DNA from 2 places in the Streptomyces sp. NPDC018045 genome. Region 1 is predicted to be linked to the other one. Evidence: riboswitches for the same ligand, from Rfam matches in the RefSeq annotation. Region 1 holds a riboswitch; the other holds the start of a gene.
The links. Region 1 has a riboswitch for cobalamin ahead of ACH4EB_RS25510 (ribonucleoside-diphosphate reductase subunit alpha). Riboswitches for the same ligand answer to the same signal wherever they lie in the genome.

Region 2: it holds a riboswitch for cobalamin, as region 1 does, so the genes downstream of both, ACH4EB_RS19770 (FecCD family ABC transporter permease) here and ACH4EB_RS25510 (ribonucleoside-diphosphate reductase subunit alpha) in region 1, are expected to answer to the same signal.

What each region holds. Positions count from the first base shown of each region.
Region 1 is NZ_JBIRFL010000013.1:36,533-41,841, reverse strand. It holds gene ACH4EB_RS25520 (TolB family protein) at 1-25, opposite strand, end outside; gene ACH4EB_RS25515 (TolB family protein) at 116-1,258, opposite strand; cobalamin riboswitch at 1,783-1,923, shown strand; gene ACH4EB_RS25510 (ribonucleoside-diphosphate reductase subunit alpha) at 2,081-4,519, shown strand; gene ACH4EB_RS25505 (ribonucleotide-diphosphate reductase subunit beta) at 4,522-5,309, shown strand, end outside.
Region 2 is NZ_JBIRFL010000007.1:306,185-311,493, reverse strand. It holds gene ACH4EB_RS19775 (ABC transporter ATP-binding protein) at 1-643, opposite strand, end outside; gene ACH4EB_RS19770 (FecCD family ABC transporter permease) at 643-1,752, opposite strand; cobalamin riboswitch at 1,852-1,983, opposite strand; gene ACH4EB_RS19765 (FABP family protein) at 2,007-2,570, opposite strand; gene ACH4EB_RS19760 (DsrE family protein) at 2,886-3,251, shown strand; gene ACH4EB_RS19755 (DUF3099 domain-containing protein) at 3,284-3,571, opposite strand; gene ACH4EB_RS19750 (DUF1416 domain-containing protein) at 3,685-3,972, opposite strand; gene ACH4EB_RS19745 (sulfurtransferase) at 4,028-4,873, opposite strand; gene ACH4EB_RS19740 (putative leader peptide) at 5,026-5,133, opposite strand.

The DNA.
Region 1 (5,309 bases):
GTGCGGTGGTGCGGGTGGGCCTCATGGTCGGTTCCCCTCCTGGTCGGTGCGTTGGGTGCGGCCCGTGCCCGCGCGCCGGTGTCGCGGCACGCGGGCGCGTCGGCGGGCCGGTACGTCAGTGCCGGAGCCGGCGGACGAAGACGTCGCCCGTCCCGTTCGTGTCCCCGGGCACCAGCCCGGCGTCGCGTGAGTCGAACGCGGCCAGCCGCCCGGTGGCGTCGGGTGCCGCGGTGTTCGTCCAGGACGCCGACTGGCCGCCGCCCGCACCGACGTTGATCCGCTCGACGCGCCCGGTCCGCAGGTCGCGGACGAAGCCGTCGACCTGGCCGTTGGTGTCGCCGGGCACCAGGTTGGTGGCGGCGGAGGTGAAGAAGAGCCGCCGGTTGTCCGCGCTGAGCCGCCCGTCGGAGGACCAGCCGTTGCCCTGGGAGCCGTCGTGCGCGCGGGACAGCAGCCGGGTGGTGCCCTGCTCCAGGTCGCGGGCGAAGAGGTCGTACGTGCCGTTGGTGTCGTCCGGCACCACGTCCGCGGCCAGGGCGGAGAAGACCGCGTACCGGCCGTCGGGGCTGAGCCCCGGGGACGGCGACACGCCGACGACGGCGTCCGTGGTGCTCAGGCTCGCCGGCCGGGTCCGTCCGGTGTCCAGGTCGTGGACGTACATGGGGTCCTGCGGCGGCGGCCGGCGGAAGCCGGGCCCGGCGGGGGTGAGGTTCCGCGCCTTCGAGGTGAACGCGATCCGGCGGCCGTCGGCGCTGATCGACGGGAAGGCGGACGCGGCGTCGGCCTGGGTGCCGTCACTCGCCGCGCTCACCCGTCGTACCGTTCCCGCCCGCACATCGTGAACGAAGATGTCCAGGCTCTCGTTGGTGTCGCCGGGCACCAGGTCCGGGCGGTGAGAGCCGAAGGCGAGCCGGTGGCCGCTGCCGCTGAGGGCGAAGTTCTGCACCCCGTACCCGTACGGGGACTTCCCGGCGCCCGCGGTGGGGCTGGTGGTGCGCCCGGTGCGGCGGTCGTGGACGAAGACGTCGCCCTCGTCGTTGGTGTCGCCGCTGACCAGGTTCGCCGCGCTGGAGTAGAAGGCGACGTACCGGCCGTCGGCGCTGATCTCGGGCGAGCCGGACAGGCCGTCGCCGAGCGTGCCGTCGCTGCCGACGCTGACCAGGTCGACCTTTCCCGTCCGTAAATCCTTGACGTAGACGTCCTGGTGGCCGTTGGTGTCCGTGGGCCCCAGATTGGTGGCTTCCGAGGTGAATGCCACGAACCGCCCGTTCGCGCTGAGCTTCGGATCCCCGGAAAAACCGTTTCCTTGCGTTCCGTCCGCGGCCACGCTGACCCGCTCGGTGACCCCGGCCGCAGGCGAAGCGGCCGCCCCGGACGCGGGCAGCACCCCCGCCACGGCACACGCTCCCGCCACCAGACCCACGACGCGCACGGCGCCACGCGCCCCACCCGTTCTTCGCATGTTTCCCCCCTCACACAAGGCCCCCACCCGCCCCGCCGGCCGACGGAGCAGACAAGGAGCCAATACGCTTCAGGGGGCCCGGTCAACGCATCAGGGACGTTCCGCGCCACCAATACGCCCCCTGCATCAGCCGCTGTCCAGGCCGTTCGGAACGGCCGGGCAACGGCTTCGGAACCCCCCGGGAACGGCCTCGCAGCCGCCTCGTGACACCCTCTCGGAGGTCCCGGCCCACCCCCGGAGCGCGCCCCGAACGGCCGCCGAATACCACGGCTTCGGACAACCCCGCGCCAACGCGACACAAGATATGGGGGTGGGTGCACGAGGCAGCACAAGATGTATGCTCGTGCTCGCTGTCGTCGCAGGGGAATCCGGTGCGAATCCGGAACTGTCCCGCAACGGTGTACGAAGTGCGTAAACCGCACCCGTGAGTCCGAAGACCTGCCCACAGCACGTCCACGCCGGAACCGGCGCGGACGTCGATACGTCCGGGTCTCGCGGGTTGGACCGGTGGACGCTGCGCGGTGTGCCCGCGCGCCCCTTGCCGTGCCGGGGGCGCCGCACGCCCGCACGCGCCGCCGTGCCCTCCCCGGACCCTCGCCGAGTGAGGGAGAGCAGCACGTGACCATCGCGCCAACGGAGCCCGCAGCAGCCGAGCAGGTCGCGCAGCCCGCGAAGGACACGCAGCCCCGGCAGGGCACCGGCGGCCGGGCCGAGGACGGCCCCGGCGCCGCCCTGCTGCGCACGCTGACCGACCTCACCGCCGACCTGCCCGCCACCGACCCGGGCAAGATCGCCGCCGCCGCGCTGCGCGGCCGCCACCCCGGCTCCGACGAGGCCGAGCTGCGCTCGCTGGCCATGGAGGCCGCGGCCGGCCTGATCGGCGACGAGCCGCAGTACTCCAAGCTCGCCGCCCGCCTGCTGACCCGCGCCATCGCCGAGGAGGCGGCCGCGGAGGGGGCGACCGCCTTCTCGGCCTCCGTCGCCGTCGGCCACCGCGAGGGCCTGATCGCCGACAGCACGGCGGAGTTCGTACGGACCCACGCGGCCCGCCTGGACGAGTTGGTGGAGCGCGCCCTGGCGGACGGCGCGGACGACCGGTTCGGCTACTTCGGCCTGCGCACCCTGCACTCCCGCTACCTGCTGCGCCACCCGATCTCCCGCCAGGTGATCGAGACCCCGCAGCACTTCCTGCTGCGGGTGGCCTGTGGCCTGGCCGAGGACCACAGCGAGCGGGCCCTGGCCGACGTCGCCGAGCTGTACCGGCTGACCAGCACACTGTCGTACCTGCCCTCCTCGCCGACGCTGTTCAACTCCGGCACCCGGCACCCGCAGATGTCCTCCTGCTACCTGCTGGACTCCCCGCTGGACGAGCTGGACTCGATCTACGACCGCTACCACCAGGTGGCGCGGCTGTCGAAGCACGCCGGCGGCATCGGCCTGTCGTACTCCCGGGTCCGCGCCCGCGGCTCGCTGATCCGCGGCACCAACGGCCATTCCAACGGCATCGTGCCGTTCCTGCGCACCCTGGACGCCTCGGTCGCGGCCGTGAACCAGGGCGGCCGGCGCAAGGGCGCCGCCTGCGTCTACCTGGAGACCTGGCACGCGGACCTGGAGGAGTTCCTGGAGCTGCGCGACAACACGGGCGAGGAGGCCCGGCGCACCCACAACCTGAACATCGCGCACTGGATCCCCGACGAGTTCATGCGCCGCGTGGAGGCCGACGCCGACTGGTCGCTGTTCTCCCCCAGCGACGCGCCCGAACTGGTGGACCTGTACGGCGACGAGTTCGACGCCGCGTACCGCAAGGCCGAGGCCGAGGGCCGCGCCGTCAAGCAGGTCCCGGCCCGCGTCCTGTACTCGCGGATGATGCGCACCCTCGCGCAGACCGGCAACGGCTGGATGACCTTCAAGGACGCCGCCAACCGCACCGCGAACCAGACCGCCGAGCCCGGCAAGGTCGTGCACTCCTCGAACCTGTGCACCGAGATCCTGGAGGTCACTGACGACGGCGAGACCGCCGTCTGCAACCTCGGCTCGGTCAACCTCGCCGCCCACCTGGGTGACGACGGTGAGATGGACTGGGAGCGGCTGGACGCCACGGTCCGCACCGCCGTGACCTTCCTGGACCGCGTGGTGGACATCAACTTCTACCCGACCGAGCAGGCCGGCGCCTCCAACTCCCGCTGGCGCCCGGTGGGCCTGGGCCTGATGGGCCTCCAGGACGTCTTCTTCCGGCTGCGGCTGGGCTTCGACTCGCCCGAGGCGCGGGAGCTGTCCACCCGCATCTCCGAGCGGATCATGCTCGCGGCGTACGAGGCGTCCGCCGACCTCGCCGAGCGGCACGGCCCGCACCCGGCCTGGTCCGCGACCCGTACGGCCCGCGGCGTGCTGCACCCCGACCACTACCCGAACGCCGAGCCGCGCTGGGCGGACCGGTGGGCGGCGCTGCGCGCCCGTATCGCGGCGACCGGGATGCGCAACTCGCTGCTGCTGGCCATCGCGCCGACCGCCACCATCGCCTCCATCGCGGGCGTGTACGAGTGCATCGAGCCGCAGGTCTCGAACCTGTTCAAGCGCGAGACGCTGTCGGGCGAATTCCTCCAGGTCAACGCGTACCTGATCGAGGAGCTGAAGGCGCTGGGCCTGTGGGACGCGCGCACTCGTGACGCGCTGCGCGAGGCCAACGGCTCGGTGCAGGAGCTGGACTGGATTCCCGCCGGCATCCGCGAGCTGTACCGCACGGCCTGGGAGATCCCGCAGCGCGCGCTGATCGACATGGCGGCGGACCGTACGCCCTACCTCGACCAGAGCCAGTCGCTGAACCTGTTCATGGCCTCCCCGACCATCGGCAAGCTCAGCTCGATGTACGCGTACGCCTGGAAGCGCGGCATCAAGACCACGTACTACCTCCGCTCGCGTCCGGCGACCCGTATCGCCCAGTCCGCGCGCGGCACCGGCGGGGGCGCGCAGCCCGCTCCCGTCCCCGCTCAGGCGGCCGATCCCGAGGCCGTCGCCTGCTCCCTGGAAAACCCCGAGTCCTGCGAGGCATGCCAGTAACCATGACTACCGCACCCGAGAAGAACGACACCCCCGAGACGTCCGCGGCCGCCTCGCACACCGCCACCACCGGCAGCAAGAACCTCCTCGACCCGGGCTTCGAGCTGACCCTGCGCCCGATGCGCTACCCGGACTTCTACGACCGCTACCGGGACGCGATCAAGAACACCTGGACCGTGGAGGAGGTCGACCTCCACTCCGACGTGGCCGACCTCGCCAAGCTGTCGCCCGGCGAGCAGCACATGATCGGCCGGCTCGTCGCGTTCTTCGCGACCGGCGACTCGATCGTGGCGAACAACCTGGTCCTGACGCTCTACAAGCACATCAACTCCCCCGAGGCGCGGCTCTACCTGAGCCGGCAGCTCTTCGAGGAGGCCGTGCACGTCCAGTTCTATCTGACGCTGCTGGACACCTACCTGCCCGATCCGGACGACCGCGCGGCCGCGTTCGCCGCGGTGGAGAACATCCCCTCCATCCGCGAGAAGGCCGAGTTCTGCTTCAAGTGGATGGACTCGGTCGAGTCCATCGACCGGCTGGAGTCGAAGGCCGACCGCCGCCGCTTCCTGCTGAACCTGATCTGCTTCGCGGCCTGCATCGAGGGCCTCTTCTTCTACGGCGCCTTCGCGTACGTGTACTGGTTCCGCTCGCGCGGCCTGCTGCACGGCCTGGCGACCGGCACCAACTGGGTCTTCCGCGACGAGACCATGCACATGAACTTCGCGTTCTCGGTCGTGGACACGGTGCGCGAGGAGGAGCCGGACCTCTTCGACGACGAGCTGGAGCGCCAGGT
Region 2 (5,309 bases), on a different contig from region 1:
CGACGATGCGCCCGCCGGAGATGACGTACAGCTCGTCGCAGTGCCCGGCGGCCAGGTTCAGGTCGTGCAGCGCGGTCAGCACCGTCAGTCCGCTGTCCCGCACCAGCGCCAGCAGTTCGAGCTGCTGGGCGATGTCGAGGTGGTTCGTCGGCTCGTCCAGCACCAGCACCCGCGGCTCCTGGGCCAGCGCGCGGGCGATCAGGACGCGCTGCTTCTCCCCGCCGGACAGGCTCAGGAACGAGCGCTCGGCCAGGTGGGCCGCGCCGGTCCGTACCAGCGCCCGCTCGCACACCCGGAGGTCCGCCGCGCTCGGCCGCCCGGACCCGCGCTGGTGCGGCAGCCGCCCCATCGCGACGACCTCGGCGGCCGTGAACCCGAACTCGGTCGCCGACTCCTGGGGCAGCGCGGCCAGGTGCCGGGCCCCTTCGCGTACGCCCATGGTGTGCAGGTCGGTGCCGTCCAGCCGCACCGTCCCGGCGGCCGGGCGCAGCGCGCGGTAGGCGCAGCGCAGCAGGGTGGACTTGCCGCTGCCGTTGGGCCCGACCAGCCCGACGACCCGGCCGCTGTCCGCGCGCAGGGTGATGTCGTGCACGAGCCGGGCACCGGCCACGTCCACGGACACCGCGTCGATGTCGACCCGCATCAGACCCCGCCCCCGAACGTGTAGCCGCGGCGCCGCATCAGGAGGACGAAGGCCGGTACGCCGATCACGGCGGTGATCACCCCGACCGGCAGTTCGACGGGCGCCAGCAGCACCCGGGACAGGACGTCCACCCACACCATCAGCACCGCGCCCAGCAGCGGAGCCACCGCCAGCACCCGGCGGTGCCCGGCGCCCACCAGCATCCGGGTCACATGCGGCACCATCAGCCCGACGAAGCCGATCGCCCCGCTGACCGCGACCACCGCGCCGGTGACGGCCGCCGTGACCGCGAACAGTTCCCGCCGCAGCCGTCCGGGGTCCACGCCGAGCGCGGCGGCCGACTCGTCGCCCATGGCGAGCGCGTTCAGGCGGCCCGCGGAGAGCATCAGGTACAGCAGCGCGCCGGCCACCGCCGCCGCGGCGACGGGCAGTGAGCCCCAGCCCGCCCCGCTGAGGCTGCCGAGCAGCCACATCATGGCGGAGCGCGCCGCCTCGCCCCGGTCGGCGGCGAAGACCATCAGGGTGGAGAGTGCGGAGAAGCCGTAGTACATCGCGGAGCCGGTCAGCACCAGCCGCAGCGGCGTCAGGCCGTGCGCGCTGCGGGCCGCCGCGTACACCAGCGCCATGGCCAGCAGCGCCGAGCCGAAGGCGGCCGTGGACAGCGCCCAGACGCCGAGCGCCGCCAGCGAGCCGAAGAGCAGGACGGCGTTGGCACCGACCGCCGCGCCGGAGGAGATGCCGAGTACGAAGGGATCGGCGAGGGCATTGCGCACCAGGGCCTGGACGGCCACGCCGATGGCGGACAGCCCCGCGCCGACGACGGCGGCCAGGAGCGCGCGCGGGAAGCGCAGCTCCCACACGATGGTGTACGCGGAGACCTCGTCGGAGGTGATGGTGCCGCCGCTCAGCCCGGAGCCGAGGTGGCGCAGCACCTCATCCCACCCGATGCCGGCGGCGCCGAGGCCGACGCCGCACACCAGCGAGGCGAGCAGGACGACGGCGAGCCCGGCGACCAGCGGCCCGGTGGGCACCGGCGAGCCGGTACGCGGCCGGGCGCCGGCGGGGTCCGCGCCGTGGGCGGGATCTGCGGTACGGGCGGAGGCGGCCAAGAGGACGTACGCCTTCGGCTCGGGCCGTGTCCGTACGGTCAGGGGCCGGCGCGTGGCGCGAGGCCGGCGGCGGTGTCCCCTCGCAGTCCACGGCGAGTTGTCAGGAACGGGCGCCCCCGCGGGTGATCGGGCTGGCGGAACGGACGTTCCGCACACCGTTGCGGGTCAGCGCCGGACTCTCACCGGACTTCCCCCGCGGGGCGCTCTGCGACTGTGTGTGCTGTCTTGCGTGTGCTGTCTGACGTGCAGGCCGTCTACTTGAAGAAGGCGATGCCGTCGTCCGGCAGGTCCTTGAGGTCCTTGGCCCACTCGCTGGGGTCGACGACCTTCTTCAGGTGGGCCGACATGTACGGGCGCAGCGGCACCTCGGGGGTGGCCTTCTCGCCGACCCACATCAGGTCGCTGTTCACGTACCCGTACAGGCGCTTGCCGCCGGTGTACGGGCCGGAGGCGGCGGTGCGCGCCACGGCGTCGGTCGCCAGGTCGATCTGCGGCTTCTGGTCGGCCAGCTCGCCGTACCAGACCTCCGCGACACCGCCGTCGCGGATCATCACGATCTCGACCTTGCGGTCCTTGTCGATGCGCCAGTAGCCGGACTCGGTCTCCAGCGGTGCGACCTTCTTGCCCTCGGCGTCGAGCACCCAACTGTGCGAGGTGTATTCGAGGAAGTCACGCCCGTCGTGGGTGAAGGTGACCTCTTGGCCGAAGTTGCACTTCTCGGTACCGGGGAAGTCCGCGACGCCCGCGCCCTCCCAGTTGCCGAGCAGGAAGGCGAGGGGCACGAGGGCCGGGTTCAGGTCGGACGGGATCTCGATCATCAGCTCAGGCGATCTGTATCGGGGAAAAGGTGGTAGGGGCGCGCGAAGCGCTCGTACCCGGGGTGCGGGCGGCGGGCGGGAGTCAGCGCTGGCCCTGGTACAGCTTCTTCCAGGTCAGCCCGGCGAAGGCGACGACGCCGACGGCGACCAGGACGAGCAGGGTGGTGAAGACTGCCTCAAGCACGAGCGCGCTCCTCGGACGGAGTGAGGTGTTACGGACCGGAAGCGAGTCTAGTCGGCATGGCCGGTGGCGGCGCTGTGAGGTCGGTCCCGCCGGGTGACCGGCGGCGTGGGCCGCGGTTCTAGAGTGACCGTATGGCCAAGAAGCTGGTGATCAAGGTGACGGCGGGGTCGGACGCCCCCGAGCGGTGCTCGCAGGCGTTCACGGTGGCGGCGGTGGCCGTGGCCAGCGGGGTGCACGTCTCCCTGTGGCTGACCGGGGAGTCGGTGTGGTTCGCGCTGCCGGGGCGCGCGGCGGAGTTCGAGCTGCCGCACGCGGCGCCGCTGCCGGACCTGATCGACGGGATCGTGTCGGGCGGCGGCACCATCACCGTGTGCACCCAGTGCGCGGCCCGCCGGGACATCGACGAGAAGGACCTCATCGAGTGCGCCCGGATCGCCGGAGCGCAGGTCTTCGTGAGCGAGATCATGCCGGACGGCGTGCAGGCGCTCGTCTACTGAGGGCGGCTGAGGGCGGCGGGCCGGAGGACGGCTCAGCGGCGGCCGGAGCCGGGGCCGTGGTCGTCCAGCTCGCGCCACCACCGGTCCGACTCGGGGTCGCCCGACTCGTCCCACCAGCGCTCACCCGGCTCCCGCCGGTTGCCGATGATCGCCGCGAACGGCGGGATGACCATGGCGACCACGCACATCGCCACGGCCGCCGGTACGGACCACAGCCGTACGACGCCCCACGCCAGCACGAACAGGGCGATGCACACGCCCATCAGGACGAAGTACCGGCGGTGCCGGCGCTGCGCGGGCGGACGCTGGTGCGCGGACATGGTTCCACCGTAGATCCGGCCGCCGCGGCTGGGAAGCGCGGCGGGCCGCACCCCTTGCGAAGGCGTCCAAACCCCTGGGGCGCGGCCCGGCGGCCGTACGTGCGTACGTGGTGTCAGACGGCGATGGCGACCTCCGCGAGGCCACCGTGCTGCGCGACGACGGTGCGGTCCGCGGTCGCGCCCGGGACCAGGGCGCGCAGCGTCCAGGTGCCCTCGGCCGCGTAGAAGCGGAACTGCCCGGTCGCCGAGGTGGGGACCTCGGCGGTGAACTCGCCGGTGCTGTCCAGCAGGCGCACGTAACCGGTGACGGGCTGGCCGTCGCGGGTCACGCTGCCCTGGATCGTGGTCTCGCCCGGCTTGATGGCCGAAGCGTCCGGGCCGCCGGCCTTGGCTCCACACATGGGGGTACTTCCTTGGTGGTTGAGGGGTACGGGAGGGAGGCGGTGCGGCGGTGCGCTACTTGGCGGCGCCGAGCTCGATCGGCACGCCGACCAGCGAGCCGTACTCGGTCCAGGAGCCGTCGTAGTTCTTGACGTTGCTCTGGCCGAGCAGCTCGTGCAGCACGAACCAGGTGAGCGCCGAGCGCTCGCCGATGCGGCAGTAGGCGATGGTGTCCTTCGTCAGGTCCACGTTCTCGGCCTCGTAGAGGGCCTTGAGCTCGTCGTCCGACTTGAAGGTGCCGTCGTCGTTGGCGTTCTTCGACCACGGGATGTTGCGGGCGCTCGGCACGTGGCCGGGGCGCTGCGACTGTTCCTGCGGCAGGTGTGCCGGGGCGAGCAGCTTGCCGCTGAACTCGTCGGGGGAGCGCACGTCGACCAGGTTCAGGCTGCCGATCGCGGCGACGACGTCGTCCCGGAAGGCGCGGATGGAGGTGTCCTGGGCCTTCGCCTTGTAGTCGGTCCTGGCGCGGTTCGGCACCTGCGAGCCGTCGACCAGGTCGCGCGAGTCCAGCTCCCACTTCTTGCGGCCGCCGTCGAGCAGCTTGACGCTGTCGTGGCCGTAGAGCTTGAAGTACCAGTACGCGTACGCGGCGAACCAGTTGTTGTTGCCGCCGTAGAGCACGACGGTGTCGTCGTTGGCGATGCCCTTCTCGGAGAGCAGCTTCTCGAAGCCCGCCTGGTCGACGAAGTCGCGGCGCACCGGGTCCTGGAGGTCCTTCTGCCAGTCGATGCGGACGGCGTTCTTGATGTGGTTCTTGTCGTAGGCCGAGGTGTCCTCGTCGACCTCGACGAGGACCACCTTCGGGTCGTCGATGTGGGCCTCGGCCCAGTCGGCGTCCACCAGGACGTCGCTACGGCTCATGTTGTTCTCCTCCGGGGCAGTTGCGGGGCACGCGTACGCCGATGCGCGCTGCGGCGAGGGGCGCGGCGCTGCGTGGGAAGTGGCAGGGACGGCCTGGGTGGGCCGGGCGGGGACGGGGAAAGACGGGGAAAGACGAGGAAAGAGGCCGTCCGTCAGACAGTGCGACAGAGCATGGCGGCGACGCGGCACAGGTCGACTGCCCGCCGCTTCGTGAGATTCGCCTGTCCCCGCGGACGGGAACCGCTCAGAGAGCTCCGCATGCGACCGATCGTAGGGAGGGACGGTGGGACGTGTCACCGGCGTGTCGGATGGTGAGACGTGCGAGTCCGCATGGCGGTACGCGGAGTAAGAGAGGTGGCGCGCGGGGTGACCCGCCGGGGCCGTGCGGCGGAGTGGGTCTGATGTGCGGGACGGGGCGTCTCAGTGCTCGGACGCC